2 regions of the Clostridium sp. DL1XJH146 genome follow, and region 1 is predicted to be linked to the other one. Evidence: predicted binding sites of a transcription regulator. Region 1 holds the regulator's gene; the other holds the start of a gene.
What was found. Region 1 encodes Rex, which represses fermentation and respiration genes when NADH is low (regulators of the CRP and FNR family bind a similar motif). Its sites were predicted from a motif close to ATTGTTAANNNNTTAACAAT; they were not measured.
Positions count from the first base shown of each region.

Region 2: ACVHXK_RS05390 (glycerol dehydrogenase) is a predicted target of Rex. The motif match lies at 5,160-5,179, and genes of this name have one in related genera.

Region 1 covers NZ_JBTVVN010000023.1:44,397-52,078, forward strand. The annotation lists gene ACVHXK_RS11945 (DNA-3-methyladenine glycosylase family protein) at 37-915, opposite strand; gene ACVHXK_RS11950 (FTR1 family protein) at 1,148-1,843, opposite strand; gene gltA (NADPH-dependent glutamate synthase) at 2,126-3,511, opposite strand; gene ACVHXK_RS11960 (sulfide/dihydroorotate dehydrogenase-like FAD/NAD-binding protein) at 3,511-4,404, opposite strand; gene ACVHXK_RS11965 (redox-sensing transcriptional repressor Rex) at 4,567-5,208, opposite strand; gene ACVHXK_RS11970 (ABC-F family ATP-binding cassette domain-containing protein) at 5,429-7,342, shown strand; gene ACVHXK_RS11975 (TetR/AcrR family transcriptional regulator) at 7,584-7,682, opposite strand, start outside.
Region 2 covers NZ_JBTVVN010000007.1:97,258-104,939, forward strand. The annotation lists gene ACVHXK_RS05350 (M42 family metallopeptidase) at 1-220, shown strand, start outside; gene ACVHXK_RS05355 (GntR family transcriptional regulator) at 523-885, shown strand; gene ACVHXK_RS05360 (ABC transporter ATP-binding protein) at 1,000-1,698, shown strand; gene ACVHXK_RS05365 (hypothetical protein) at 1,722-2,468, shown strand; gene ACVHXK_RS05370 (acyl-CoA thioesterase) at 2,523-2,939, shown strand; gene ACVHXK_RS05375 (flavodoxin family protein) at 3,032-3,652, shown strand; gene ACVHXK_RS05380 (PAS domain-containing protein) at 3,976-4,176, shown strand; gene ACVHXK_RS05385 (VCBS repeat-containing protein) at 4,312-5,055, shown strand; gene ACVHXK_RS05390 (glycerol dehydrogenase) at 5,213-6,304, shown strand; gene rbr (rubrerythrin) at 6,671-7,255, shown strand; gene ACVHXK_RS05400 (rubredoxin-like domain-containing protein) at 7,328-7,660, shown strand.

The DNA.
Region 1 (7,682 bases):
ATTTTGAATAATAAAATCATCCTTGATTGAAAGTTATTATACTTTTATATTGTTTTCTCTTGCGTAGTAAAATAAATATTGCTGAGCAAAACCTGATAGTTTTCCAAATTTTTCTATGCTGAATTGTCTTATTTTAGGTAATGATATTTCTGGAGCTAAATAGAAATATTGCATCGCTCTCTTTACCCATACATCTACAGGAAAAGCAGTCGTTTTATCCAATGAAAAGAACATAATACAATCAGCAACTTTTGGTCCAATCCCATCTAGTTTTTGTAACTCTTTAAAACAATCATTATCCTCTAATGTCAGCATATAATCAATATCTACAACGCTATTTTTTAATTTTAACAAGGTTGACTTTATATATTTTGCTCTAAATCCAGCACTACAGCTTTTAAAATCATCTACAGTACTATCTTTTAGGTCTAAAAGAGAAGGAAATGTATAATAAACGTGCCCTTTATACTCTATAGGTTTACCCCATTTAGTGCTAATATTATTTATCACTTTTTTTATCATAGGAATTCTATTATTAGCAGAAATTATAAAAGATATAATAATTTCAAAAGGCTCTTGATTTAAAATTCTTATGCCATCACCAAATTCAACAGACTTTTTTAATATTTCATCTTTACTTAGTAATTCTTTTATCGTTCCGTAATCTCTGTATAAATCAAAGTATTTAACCCAAATCTCTTCAAAATCTTTTTCATTTGTATTATATATATAAATATCCCCATCTTTTTTCTCAACTTCGATTACTCTATCATATGCTACCCCTATGTAGGTACCTTCATCAGTTTTATCCCATCTAAAACATTGCCCACATTCAAATACATGCTTTAAATTAAAACTTCTTACATCCTTTATAATAATAACATTATCAATATTCTCAATATAATTAAAATCCATATTCTCACACTCTCTCTCGATATTTTATTAGTCTGTGTTTTATAATCTTGTTGATATCAAAACTTTTGTTAAGTAAATTACTTTAGCGTAAATAACAATTGGCAATGTTCACTTCTTTTTTTAGCAGAGCCTCATTTTATATATTCTTCACTATTATGATAAATTATAACATAAAAAAATAAGGATTTTATGAATAAAAAATCCTTATTTTTAATAATATATGATTTATTATTTAATTTTTTTTAACTAGATTTTTCAATTGTTTCTTTATGAAAATTATTAAAAGTGGAATAATATAAATAAGTGATGCTGCCATTTCTACATCCTCACCCTCTACAAATATATCTATTCCCTCTCCAAATAAATGTCCTCCAATTAAAATCAAAAAAACAGTTAATACATTAAAAATTAAATTTATCCTCAATTTTAAAGATGTCTTATAGATTAGATACATAACAATCACAGAAATAACCGCACCTATTGATACCCCTAAAATAATTGATATTGGTCCTAAATTAGCAAGCGGGATTAAAAAAAGTATAATCTCCAAACTCTCCCTGAATACTGTAACAAAAGCTAGTAAAAACAAACTAATTTTCTCTAATTTCACTTCATTATTATCTTCTACACTAAGTGAAACTGTTTTCCCAATCTTTCCTACCCAAGCGATGTTATACAAGACAAGCAAAGCGATGAACACCATGGTTCCACCAAGGAAAATATCTTTCGATAATCCTCTAAGTGAATTTATTCCACTGATAATCAATATTCCAGATATTATACTTACAACTAAACCTGCTGAAGAACCAATTACAATATATTTACTCAATTCTTCTTTTCCTATCTTAGTAACATAAATCATTAAAGGAACAAGAATAATTAACATCTCTAGAGCTTCTCTAAAAGTTATTGTTAATGCTGTTAACATATTTTTACCCTCCAAATAATCTAGTGTGTTTTCATAGAAAAGTGCTATATCACCTACCTATGTATTGAAAAAGGGTATTGTTGGCTATAATACTATATGCTAATACCTAAACTTTTGTTAACTATTCTGTTTTATATACTTGTTACTTATTAGCTATTGTTTGAACAAAGTTAATTAACTTAGCCAAAGTTTTAAATTCAATAATATTCTAGTGTTCTCAATAAATAAAATAACAAAAAGAGAGCCTAAAAGACTCTCTTTTTCGTAAATTTTTATATTAAATTATTGTTGACTAAGTTCCTCATCAATAGCTTTAGCAGCAGCTTTACCAGCTCCCATAGCAAGTATAACAGTAGCAGCACCTGTTACGGCATCTCCACCTGCATATACTTTATCTTTAGTTGTTTTTCCTGTTGTCTCATCAGCCACTAGACATCTCCATTTGTTAGCTTCTAAACCTTTAGTTGTTGAACAAATAAGTGGGTTTGGACTTGTGCCTAATGCCATTATAACAGTATCAACATCCATTACAAATTCTGAACCTTCAATTGGTACTGGTCTTCTTCTGCCACTAGCATCAGCTTCTCCTAATTCCATTTTAATACATTTCATACCTCTAACCCATCCATTTTTGTCAGCTAAGATTTCCACTGGATTTGTTAAAATATCTAAGATTAAACCTTCTTCTTTAGCATGATGTACTTCTTCTAATCTTGCTGGAAGTTCTTGCTCTGATCTCCTATATACTATATGAGATTGAGATCCTAATCTAAGGGCAGTTCTTGCTGCATCCATAGCAACATTTCCACCACCTATAACGGCTACTCTTTTACCTGATTTTACAGGTGTTTGGTAGTCTTCTTTATAAGCTTTCATAAGGTTAACTCTTGTTAGATATTCATTAGCTGAAAAAACTCCATTAAAATTCTCACCAGGAATTCCCATGAATTTAGGAAGACCTGCTCCTGAACCTACAAATACAGATTCAAAATTTTCATCCTCTATCAACTCTTCTATTGTTGTAGTTTTTCCTATAATAACGTTTGTTTCAATTTTAACTCCAAGCTTTTTAATATTTTCTATTTCTGCTTTAACAACTTTTTCTTTTGGTAATCTAAACTCTGGTATACCATATACTAAAACACCACCGGCTTCATGAAGTGCTTCAAATATAGTTACATCGTAGCCTTTTTTAGCAAGATCTCCTGCGCAAGTAAGTCCAGCAGGCCCACTACCAACTACAGCTACTTTTTTACCTTTGCTTTCTTCCTTTTCAGATAAATCAATATTGTTTTCTCTTGCCCAATCAGCTACAAATCTTTCTAACTTTCCTATTGAAACAGGTTCTCCTTTTATTCCAAGGACGCATCTTTCTTCACATTGGCTTTCTTGTGGACAAACCCTTCCACATACAGCTGGCAAAGAACTATACTTGGCAATAACTCTTGCAGCCTCTTCAAATTCATTTTTCTTTACATGTTCAATAAATCCCGGTATATCTATTGAAACTGGACACCCACCTACACACTTAGGATTTTTACAATTCAAACATCTTTGTGCTTCTGCAACAGCTTCTTCCTCATTATATCCATAACATACTTCTTCAAAATTTCTACTTCTAACCTTAGGATCTTGTTCTCTTACTGGTATTTTATGCATTCTATCCATTAGTTGTCACCTCCGCAACCGCAGCCACCCTTGTGATGATGTGTATCTCCTTCTTCTACCTTAAGTTGACTTCTTCCTTCTTCTGTCTTATACATAGTTTGTCTTCTCATAGCTTCTTCAAAATTAACTAAGTGTCCATCAAATTCAGGTCCATCTACACACGCAAATTTAATTTCATTTCCTATACTTACTCTACAAGCTCCACACATGCCTGTACCATCTACCATAATTGGATTAAGACTTACTGTTGTAGGTATGTCGTATTCTTTTGTCATAAGACACACAAATTTCATCATAATCATTGGTCCTATTGCTACTACATGATCATATTTCTTTCCTTTGTTATCTATCAGCTCTTTAAATAAGTTTGTAACAAGACCATGGAATCCATAAGAACCATCATCTGTTGCTACATACAAATCCCCAGCATATTCTTTCATTTCTTCTTCTAAAATCAATGTTGATTTTGATTTTGTACCAATTATTACATCAACATCAATTCCTTGTTCTTTCATCCATTTTACTTGTGGAAATACTGGTGCTGTTCCAACTCCACCCGCAATAAACATAATCTTCTTCTTTTTTAATTCTTCTATATCTTCATGAATAAATTCTGAAGGTTGTCCAAGTGGTCCTACAAAATCGCTAACGTAGTCACCCTCTTGAAGATGGGCCATCTGTACTGTTGATGTACCAAGTTGTTGGAATACAATAGTGACAGAACCTTTTTCCCTATCATAATCACAAATCGTTAAAGGAATCCTTTCTCCCTTTTCGTCTAGCTTGACAATAATAAACTGTCCTGGCTGTGCTGATTTTGCTACTCTAGGTGCATCTATATCCATTAGATATAAATCAGGAGCGAGTTCTCGTCTCTTTAAAATTTTATACATTTACTTTCACCTCTTTAATTATATATATAGCCGAGGAAATCTTAAAATATTTATTGGGTAGACTTAATGACAAGATTTAAAATTACTCTAGTTTATATTATAATTAAAAACTTCACAAAGGTAAAGTGAAGTTCTTAAAAAAACTCTATTTTTAGGAGCTTATTATATTTTTTGCTTTAATAAATATGTTAAAGTTAACAAACTTTCACTCAAATGAACATTTTCTACAGTTACATTTTCCGGTGTTTCAATATCTACCGGTGCAAAATTCCATATCCCACTAACCCCATTTTTTACAACTATCTCACAAACCTTTTGAGCATTTTCTCCTGGAACGCATATAACCGCAATATCAACTTCACAATTACTTAAAAAATCATTAAGACTATCAATATCTTTAACTTCAACATCTCTTATTTTTAATCCAATTAGTTTTGGATTAACATCAAAAATCCCCTTTAACTCAAATCCTAGTCGGTTAAACTCAGTATAATTAGCAATTGCCTGCCCAATATTACCTGCTCCAACTATTACAGTTTTGTATTGAAAATCTAATCCAAGAATTATACTAATTTCTCTATACAAGTCTGAAACATTATATCCATATCCTTGCTGTCCAAAATCTCCGAAACAATTTAAATCTTGTCTTATTTGTGAAGCTGTGAATCCAATTTTTTGACTTAATTCTCTTGAAGAAATCCTATCAATATCATTCTTAATTAATTCTTGCAAATATCTATGATATTTAGGTAATCTTCTTATTACTGCCATAGAAACATTGCTCTTTTTTTCTTTTTTATTCATGCGCGCACTCCCTTTAAGAATTAAAATTAAAATAATAATAACTATTTATAATATAACAAATTTACAATTACAATAAATATGATATATTTATTCTCTATTTTTTTGCATTATTAAATGTTAAACTATATAATATGATTTTATATATTTATGATTAAAAATGCAAGCTATTTGATAATATATATTAATTAAACTAATATGCAAGAGTAAGGTGGGGAATGTAATGGTAGTTTTAAGCTGCAAAAACATAAAAAAAAGCTATGGTGTAGATGAAATTCTAAAAAATACCACTTTTAATATAAATGATAGTGAAAAAGTGGGGTTAGTAGGCCCCAATGGTGCCGGTAAATCTACACTTTTCAAAATTTTAATAAAAAAAATAGAGGCTGATAGTGGTGACATATTTGTTGATAAAAATAAAAAATTAGGTTATCTATCGCAGCATCTAACTTTAGAAAGTACCAATACTATATATGATGAAATGCTAAAGGTTTTTGAAGATTTAACAAATATGGAGAAAAATCTAAAATTATTAGAAATCGAAATGTCAAAACCTTATGACCTTGATAATGAAAAATATCATCAGAAAATTATTAGAAAATATACAGATACAACTGAATTATATCAAAACAAAGGTGGATATACATACAAAGCAGAAATCAACAAAGTTCTAAAAGGTCTTGGATTTACTGAAGATGATTATACTAAAAATATTAATATTTTAAGTGGTGGTCAAAAAACGAGAGCCTCTCTTTGCAAACTTCTTTTAATTAATCCCGATATACTTCTTTTAGATGAACCTACTAACCATTTAGATTTAGAAGCTATTGAATGGCTTGAGGGATATTTAAAAAGCTATAAGGGTACAATTTTAGTAATATCACATGATAGATTTTTCTTAGACTTTATAACCAACAGAACTTTAGAATTAAAAGGTGGAACAATTGAAATATATAAAGGTAACTACACGGAATACCTCACTTTAAAAGAAAAAAGATATGAAGAAAAATTAAAAGCCTTTAAACTTCAAGATGCAGAAATTAAAAGACAAGAGGATATCATAAAAAAGTATAAATCATTTAATCGTGAAAAAAGTATAAAAGCTGCTGAAAGCAGACAAAAACAATTAGATAAAGTAGAAAGAATAGATGCCCCTACAAAGGAAAAAAATTTAAAAAGTTTCACTTTTGTGCCAGAAATAACTAGCGGTAATGACGTTCTTTATTCAGAAAATATTTCAAAATCATATGGTGAAAAAGTTCTATTTACTAATCTCAATTTAGAAATAAAGAAAAACGAAAAAACAGCATTAATAGGCGATAATGGAAGAGGTAAAACTACACTATTCAATATACTAATGAATAAAGTATCACCAGACTCTGGTTTTTTCGAATTAGGCCAGAATGTTATGATAGGTTACTATGACCAAGAGCAATCCAATCTAAATGATGAAAAGAACATATTAGATGAAGTATGGGATACGTTCCCTACAATGACAACAACGAGTGTGCGTAACGCCTTAGCTGCTTTCCTTTTTACTGGTGATGACGTTTTTAAAAAAATATCCAACCTAAGTGGTGGCGAGAAATGTAGAATAAATCTTTTAAAGTTAATGCTTTCACAATCAAATTTCTTACTATTAGATGAACCTACAAATCACCTAGATGTTATGTCAAGAGAAGCTTTAGAAAATGCTTTAATAAATTATGAAGGAACTTTACTTGTGATATCTCACGATAGATACTTTTTAAATAAAGTTGTACATAAAATCCACGAATTGAATATAGATGGTTTGAAAACTTATTTAGGTAACTATAGTTACTATGTAGAAAAGAAAAAAAATCCTCTTAGATTTGAAAACATCGAAGAAATAGAAGGAAAAACAAAAACAGAAATAAAAAATGAGCGAAAAAAGAAAAATGAAGAAAAAAAATTACAACAAATTAAAGGCCAACAAATTAGAGACCTTGAGAAAAAAATTGCAGATACTGAAGAAGCTATTGAAGAATTCCAATCGAAACTTTGTCTAGAAGAAATTTATTCAAATCCAGAAGAAAGTGAAAAAATTACTTTTTCTTTAAAAGAAAGTGAAAGAAAACTAGAAGAATTATATGAAGAATGGGAAAACTTATTATAGAAACAATCATTACTGAAACTGACCCAAATAATTTAAATTCTAATTTCGTAAATCATGAAAAAACAACCATTTCGTATGAAAATTAATTTCTCAAAATATTTATATTTACCATACAAAAGCTGATTTTCTATAATATAGAAAGTCAGCTTTTAATTTTTAAATTCTGTTTTAAAGACTCATTAATTTATAATATATTGTTTGAATCAATAGTTTTTATTTATGAAATTTTAGCAATATACAATTAGCCACTAAGGTATCTTATTATCATATCAATAAAAAGTTCTAATTGCTTCTTTCCTTTAATCTCTTTATCAAAATTTAAAATATTTCCTCTAACTAT
Region 2 (7,682 bases), on a different contig from region 1:
ATCAAAGCTTGTTTTGTTATCTAGAGTGAACAAAATTGATTATGCGGTAGATATTTATCCACATTACGGTTCCGATGTTTCAGCAGCTCTAAGAGGTGGAAATAATATTAAGGGAGCATTGATTGGACCTGGGGTTCATGCATCTCATGGTATGGAGAGAACCCATATTGATGGAATTTTAAATACTATTGAGTTGTTAATAGGGTATTATTGTAATTAGCAATGTATATTTTTATATGAGTGGAATCCTAAATATGCAATACTAATTGCGACTTCAACTTTAATTACATATAGTAGCGGTTTGTTAATAGAGAACACATGCAAAATTAGGGATGAGAAAAAACAATATTTCTAAGAAAAATCTGTATGTTTGCAAGTTTTGCTAGTAATCTTGGGATTTTATTTTTGTTCAAATACTATAATTTTTTTGTTTTATATAATTTATTGACAATAATATCGGAATACTGTACTATGTAATTAATACAGTATTCTTTTTAATTTTAAATAAAGGGAGGTGAATGAATGAGAATAGAATTCAATGATAGATCACCTATTTATGTTCAAATAGTACAATGTATTAAAAAACAAATTATATCTGGAGAGTTAAAGATGGGAGAAAAGCTTATGTCTGTAAGAGAATTTGCTACTGAAATAAAAGTAAATCCTAATACAATACAAAGAGCTTATGGTGAACTTGAAAGAGAAAAAATGATTTATACAGAAAGAGGAAAAGGAAAGTATGTAACTACAGATGATGATAGGATTCAAAAATTGAAGAAAGATATGGCAAATAGTTTAGTTAATGATTTTATAGATCAAATGTTACAAATGGCTTTTAATAAAGAAGAAATAGCTAATATGATTTCTGAAAAAATAAGCCAGTAGTTAAAAAATAGTTATAGTTGTATAGAAAGTATATATAACGACATGTAAACACTAAATTTAATGTAATTAGAGAATATAGATTTGTATAAGCGTAAAAAATTAGGAGGAGTTTTAATGACAAAAGCATTAGAAGTTAAGAATCTTAATAAAAGATACGGAAATAAAAATGCTATAAATAATGTATCCTTTTCTATAGACAATGGTAAAATAGTAGGATTGCTTGGGCCTAACGGTAGTGGTAAGACTACTTTTATTAAGATGGCTGTTGGATTATTAAAGAAAAATAGTGGTGAAATTATTGTAGATGGTACTATTGTGGGGGTTGAAACAAAAGCTTTGGTTTCTTATCTTCCAGATAAAGATTTTTTGTATAAATGGATGAAAATTAAAGATGCGATACAATTTTTTATTGATTTTTATGATGATTTTGACGAAGAAAAATGTGAAAAGCTACTTTCACTTATGAAATTGGATAATAACCAAAAAATTAAGACGTTATCAAAGGGTATGTTAGAAAAATTACATTTAACCTTAGTATTGTCGAGAAATGCAAAATTATATGTTTTAGATGAGCCTATTGCAGGGGTTGATCCTGTTGCAAGAGAAAAAATACTCAATGCAATAATTGAAAACTTCTCTGGGGAAGGGTCTATGTTAATTACAACACATTTAGTTAGGGATATTGAAAAATTATTTGATGATGTGTTATTTATTAAAGAAGGTAGAATTGTTAAACAGGGCAATGCTGAAGATATAAGACTTGAAAACAAAATGTCAATAGATGAAATTTTCAGAGATATATTTGCAGAGTAGATTAGTGTGAGGAGTGATAATCAATGGGTAAATTATTAAAATACGAATTAAGAGGAAATTACAGAAAGTCTTTTCCCGTAATATTTGCGGGTATAATACTATGTTTGATATTATTAATTTTTTATAGTGATACGGCGATAACATATAATCTTCTGTTATCTTTAGTTTTTATTGTAGTAACTGTAGTAATCTATATAGATATATTTAACTCTTTTAAAAATGAGCTTTATTCAAATTCTGGGTATCTTACCTTTACTTTGCCGGTATCAACAAAGAAAATACTTGTTTCAAAAATATTAGCGGCTTTTATAGTTAGTTATGGTGCTACTATTTTACTTATATTCTTTGCAGCAATTAGCCCTTCTAATAAAACATTTTTGAATAACTTTCAATTATTAGATGTAAGTGTACTAATGATTATAGTAGATACTTTTGTTGGTAATCTATGTACTATATTATTAGTGTATTTAGTTATTTCAGTTACTAAGATTTCTGCAATAAATGGCAAAATCGGTGGATTTGTTGGGGTTATAATTTTCATTGCTTTAAGTATTGGTCTTAATTATATTAGAGGACTAATTTATAAGCTGGAATTTTTAGATGTTAATTTATCAAATACTTTTGATTATGATACAATAACGAATTCAGTCAATTTAGCCTTTGATGGGGCATCAACACTAAATATTGGAGTATTAGTATTCAATATAGTTCTTATAATTGCAATGTTCTTTGGTGTCTCTTACCTCTTAGATAATGAAGTGAATATTTAAATAAATTCTATGGCATAATAACTGAATTTACAAACTGAAGCTTGGAGGTAAAAAATGTATACTAGTGTTACCGAAATAAAAGTTAGATATGCAGAAACAGATAAGATGGGAATTGTATATCATTCTAATTATTATATTTATTTTGAAGAAGGAAGAGAGGATTTAATTGCATACACAGGCATAACGTATAAAGGGCTAGAAGATGCGGGAGTTATGATGCCGCTAATTGAAACTCATTGTAAATATTACGAAGGTGCAGAGTACAATGATATGTTAGTAATGGATACCTTTCTAGAAAAGATAACACCAGTAAAGGCTATAATAAATTACGTTGTTAGAAAAGAAAAAAATGATAATCTTGTAGTTAAAGGAAGTACAGTGCAGACATTTGTTGATAGTGAAACTTTCAAAATAATTAATCTGAAGAAAACTAAACCCGAAATTTGGGATAGGGTGCAAAAATTACTTTAATAACAGGCTGTGGTTTTGAAGCTTTCAATAATTACTAAGAATTAAGAATTAATAATTAATAACTGTGAACTAAAAAACGGAGGTCTATTTTAATGAAGGTACTAGGTATAGTTGGGAGTAATAGAAAAGCAGGGAATACTGCTCTTATGGTTAAAGAGGCTTTGGGGGCTATTGAGAGCTATGGTATCGAAACTGAAATTATATTTTTAGGAGACTATGATTATGGGGATTGTATAGGGTGCGAAGGATGCAGGGATACTTATAAATGTGTTATTAAGGATGATATGCAAAAGATATATCCTTTGATAGAAAAATCAGATGCAATTGTAATAGGTTCTCCTACGTATTTTTATAATGTAACGGCAAAGATGAAAGCCTTTTTAGATAGAATGTATTGTTATGAGATATTTTCAGAAGATGATAGGTCAGTATGGATGTCATTAAATGAAGCAACTAGCATAAAATATGCTGCCACTATTGCTGTTTGCGAGCAGCATGATGAAAAGGACATGGGTTTTACCTCAGATACTTTAAATATGACAATGGAAGCGTTAGGGTATAGAGTTATAGATAAAGTAAAGATACTAGGTGCTTTTAACAAGGGAGATGTGTTAAAATACAAAATTAATATTGATCATTCAATAAAAGCAGGTGAAAAATTGGCTAAGACTTTGTTATTGAAAGAAAAAGTTAAAGCAGATATAGTAAGATGAGATTCAAAGGGGATGAAAATACATATAATGATGATGAAATTAAAAGCGTATAAAAATGATTTTGATAATTTTAATTGAGTGAGTGTAGATTAAGAGAGAATCTCTTTCTTTCGACAAAGATAACATGCAAATTATAGTAAAATTAACAAGTTGTATTATGTAATTATAGAATTTATTATATGTTTATAGTATAATTTAATCAAATATATAAAATTGTATATTTATGTATTTTTACTAGATAGCATATAGGAGTATAGAGTGATTTCTTCGAAAATCAAGAAAGTTATTTATCTAAGCAAGGACTTATAGTTAGGAGAAAATCATTGAAAAATAATAAGAATATAATGATTGAAAATAATGAAATTTTTTATAAGAGTTTGTTCAAAAACAATCAAGAAATAATGATTCTACTAAACTCAGAAACATTTAGAATTGTAGATTGCAATTTATCAACTTGTAACTTCTATGGTTACTCTTATGAAGAGATGTTTAAATTTGACATTTTTAACAATAAAACAATTTAATCTTTGAATTTCTAGGATGTATACCCTTAAAATTGAGATAGATTGTTGAACCAAAGAAAGAATATAAAGGACATTTGTAGAGTATATTTGCATGCTGCATATTATGTTATTATAATAATTTAATAGGAGTAGGTTATGCTTTTATATCAAAATGATTTATGGAGATTTGATTTGGATGATAATGAAATAATTTTAGATTTTAAGTATGGAGATGTAACTGGTGATGGTATTTATGACAATGTCTACTTAGTTGGAGAAAAGAATTTTGGAGAAGGATCTAATTTTACTGAAAATATTAATTTAGTAATTATTAACGGAGCTGATTATACCTTGACTAGTATACCTTTTAAAAGTAATGCAGGTTACGATCCTAGGCTTTTTTTAGGGCAGTTTACTGGTAGTGGAGTAGACGAAATTTTGATAAGTATTTTTTCTGGTGGAAGCGGTGGTATGAGTTTTTACTATATTTTCTCATTTATAGATGGAAAAGTTAGAAAGATATTTGATTATGAGAAGTTTGATGATGAATATAATTATAATGTTATATATCAAAATTGTTACAAAGTTGAAGTAGCAAATGGAACAATTGATAAAAAATATATAATTGATATTAAATATAAAGGGAAAGAGTATTTAGATGAAATATATGATAAAGATGGAATGTTAAAAAAACCTTTAAATGGTTATGTTGTACCAATTAGTGGGTTGTATCCTGTAGATTATAATGGTGACGAGATACATGAATTATTAACTTATAGAAGAATTATTGGTAAGTATAATGCAGATTCTTTGGGGATAATTAATAATGCATTACAATGGACAGATGATAAATTTTCTTCTTTTTTTGAACAGGTTTCAATTTACGGAATTGAGTTTTGAACCGAGAGCATTTTAGAATAAATAGAGTGTAGTAATGCACTCTTTTTATTTTTGAAATAAAAAATCACAAAAATAGTAGTAAAAAAGAGAAAAAAACGCGAAAGTATGATATAATATTAACAAAGAATGTTAATAATTATACATGGAGGTTTTATATATGGCAAAAGTAATAATTGCACCAAACAAGTACGTTCAAGGATATGGAGAATTAAAAAGACTGAAAGAACATGTGGAAAATTTAGGAAATTCCTTTCTTTTTTTGATTAGTGAAAGTGGAATTAAAAGAAGTGGTGAAGCTTTAAAGAATAGTTTTAAAGATAGTGATTGCATGGTTAAATTTGAAGTATTTAATGGTGAATGTTCAAAAAAAGAAATTGATAGATTAAGTAGAGTGTGTAGAGATAATAATATAAATGTAATTGTTGGAGTTGGTGGAGGTAAAATTTTAGATACTGCTAAAGCTGTTGCTTATTATGAGAAAATGCCTGTAGTAATAATACCAACAATAGCATCAACAGATGCTCCATGTAGTGCGTTATCAGTTATTTATACGGATGAAGGAGTTTTCTCAGAGTATTTAGTACTACCAAAAAACCCAGAGGTTGTTTTAATGGATGAGGAAGTAATATCAAAAGCACCTTCTAGGTTATTAATATCAGGAATGGGCGATGCACTTGCGACATATTTTGAAGCAAGAGCTTGTTTAGCTTCTAATGCTGGGAATTTACCAGGTGGAAAATCTACTAAAGCTGCCTTTGCGCTTGCAAAGTTGTGTTATGAAACATTGCTTGAAGATGGATTAAAAGCAAAACTTGCAGCTGAAAATAAAGCATGTACTAAAGCAGTACAAAATGTTATTGAGGCAAATACATATCTTAGCGGTATTGGCTTTGAGAGTGCTGGACTTGCGGGGGCACATGCTATTCATAATGGATTTACAGTATTAAATGATTGTCACCACTTATATCATGGTGAAAAAGTTGCCTTTGGAACTATAACACAATTATTTTTAGAAAATGCTCCTGTTCAGGAAATAGAAGAGGTTGTATCATTCTGTTTAGAAGTTGGACTTCCTGTAACATTAGAAGAAATGGGAGTGAAAGAAGTTTCAAGAGAAAATATATACAAAGTAGCAGAGGCTTCTTGTGCAGAAGGAGAAACAATTTTTAATATGCCTTTTGAGGTAACAACTGAAGATGTTTATGCAGCAATACTTGCAGCAGATGCATTTGGAAAACTATATAAATAGTAGAATTATTTAAGAAATTAGTATTTAAAGTTTGAATTAAAAAAAATCAAAAACATACAAGATAGCTAGAAAAAGATATTTTGTATGTTTATTTGTTTTATAAATATAAATTCAAAATATGTAAAATTTAGGATGTAAACTTTTTAAATATGAATTTTTTATTTAAAAAAATATTTTTTAGTTATAAAAGTTAGTTGTACTGGATACTCTAAATAAAAGGTAGGCAATATTGTATCTTTTGATATTGAGTCAATACTATGGGATTTAATTTATATTTTAATTTAATAAAATTATTAAAAGGAATTGTAATAAAAACGTAGAATATGTATAGTATAATAAAAAAAATATGGATGAGGAGGAATGAAAATGCAATCTTTGAAAGGGAGTAAAACAGCAGAAAATTTACTTAAATCTTTTGCAGGTGAATCACAAGCTAGAAATAGGTATACTTTTTATGCATCAGTAGCTAAAAAGGAAGGATATGTTCAGATTTCGAATATATTTGAAGAAACAGCAGATAATGAAAAAGAGCATGCAGAAAGATTTTTTAAATTTCTAAAAGAAGATTTTTCGCTTGAAGCATTGGAAATAACCGCTAGTTACCCAGTAGCTTTAGGAGATACAAAGTTAAACTTATTAGCTGCCGCAAATGGTGAGAAGGAAGAGTGGGATGAGTTGTATCCTGAATTTGCTAAAATAGCAGATGAAGAAGGCTTCAAAGAAATTGCAGCAGTATATAGAAGTATTGCTTCAGTTGAAAAGCATCATGAAGAAAGATACAGATCTTTATTAGACAACGTTGAAAATAATAAAGTATTTGAAAAAGAAGAAGAGATTGAGTGGAAATGTGGAAATTGTGGATTTATCCACAAAGGTAAAAAAGCTCCTGGTGTATGTCCAGCATGTGCTCATCCTCAAGCATATTTTGAAGTATTATGTGATAATTTTTAGATTTTAGAATTAAAATAGATTTATATACAAAGGGATGTAAAGTCAATAATATATTATTTGGGAGGAATAAAAATGAAAACTTTTAAATGTACAGTTTGTAATTATACTTACGAAGGTGAAGAAGTATATGATAAGTGTCCGATTTGTGGAGCACCAGCAGAAAAAATGGTAGAGTTAGATGAAGAGGCTAAGGGAAAAATATACAATTCTGATTTTACAAATGATATTCATATGGAAGTAATCCAATTAGCATCTAGAATTGTTGATTTATGTGAAGAAGGTATTGAAGATAAATTAGATCCAACTTGTGTTAGAGCTTTCAATATTTCGAAAAAATTAGCTTGGCAAATCAAACAATGCTCAAAAGCAGAATTAGAGAGTCATGTTAAGAAGGGTAAATGGTAAGATAATTTTAAAAACTAAAACA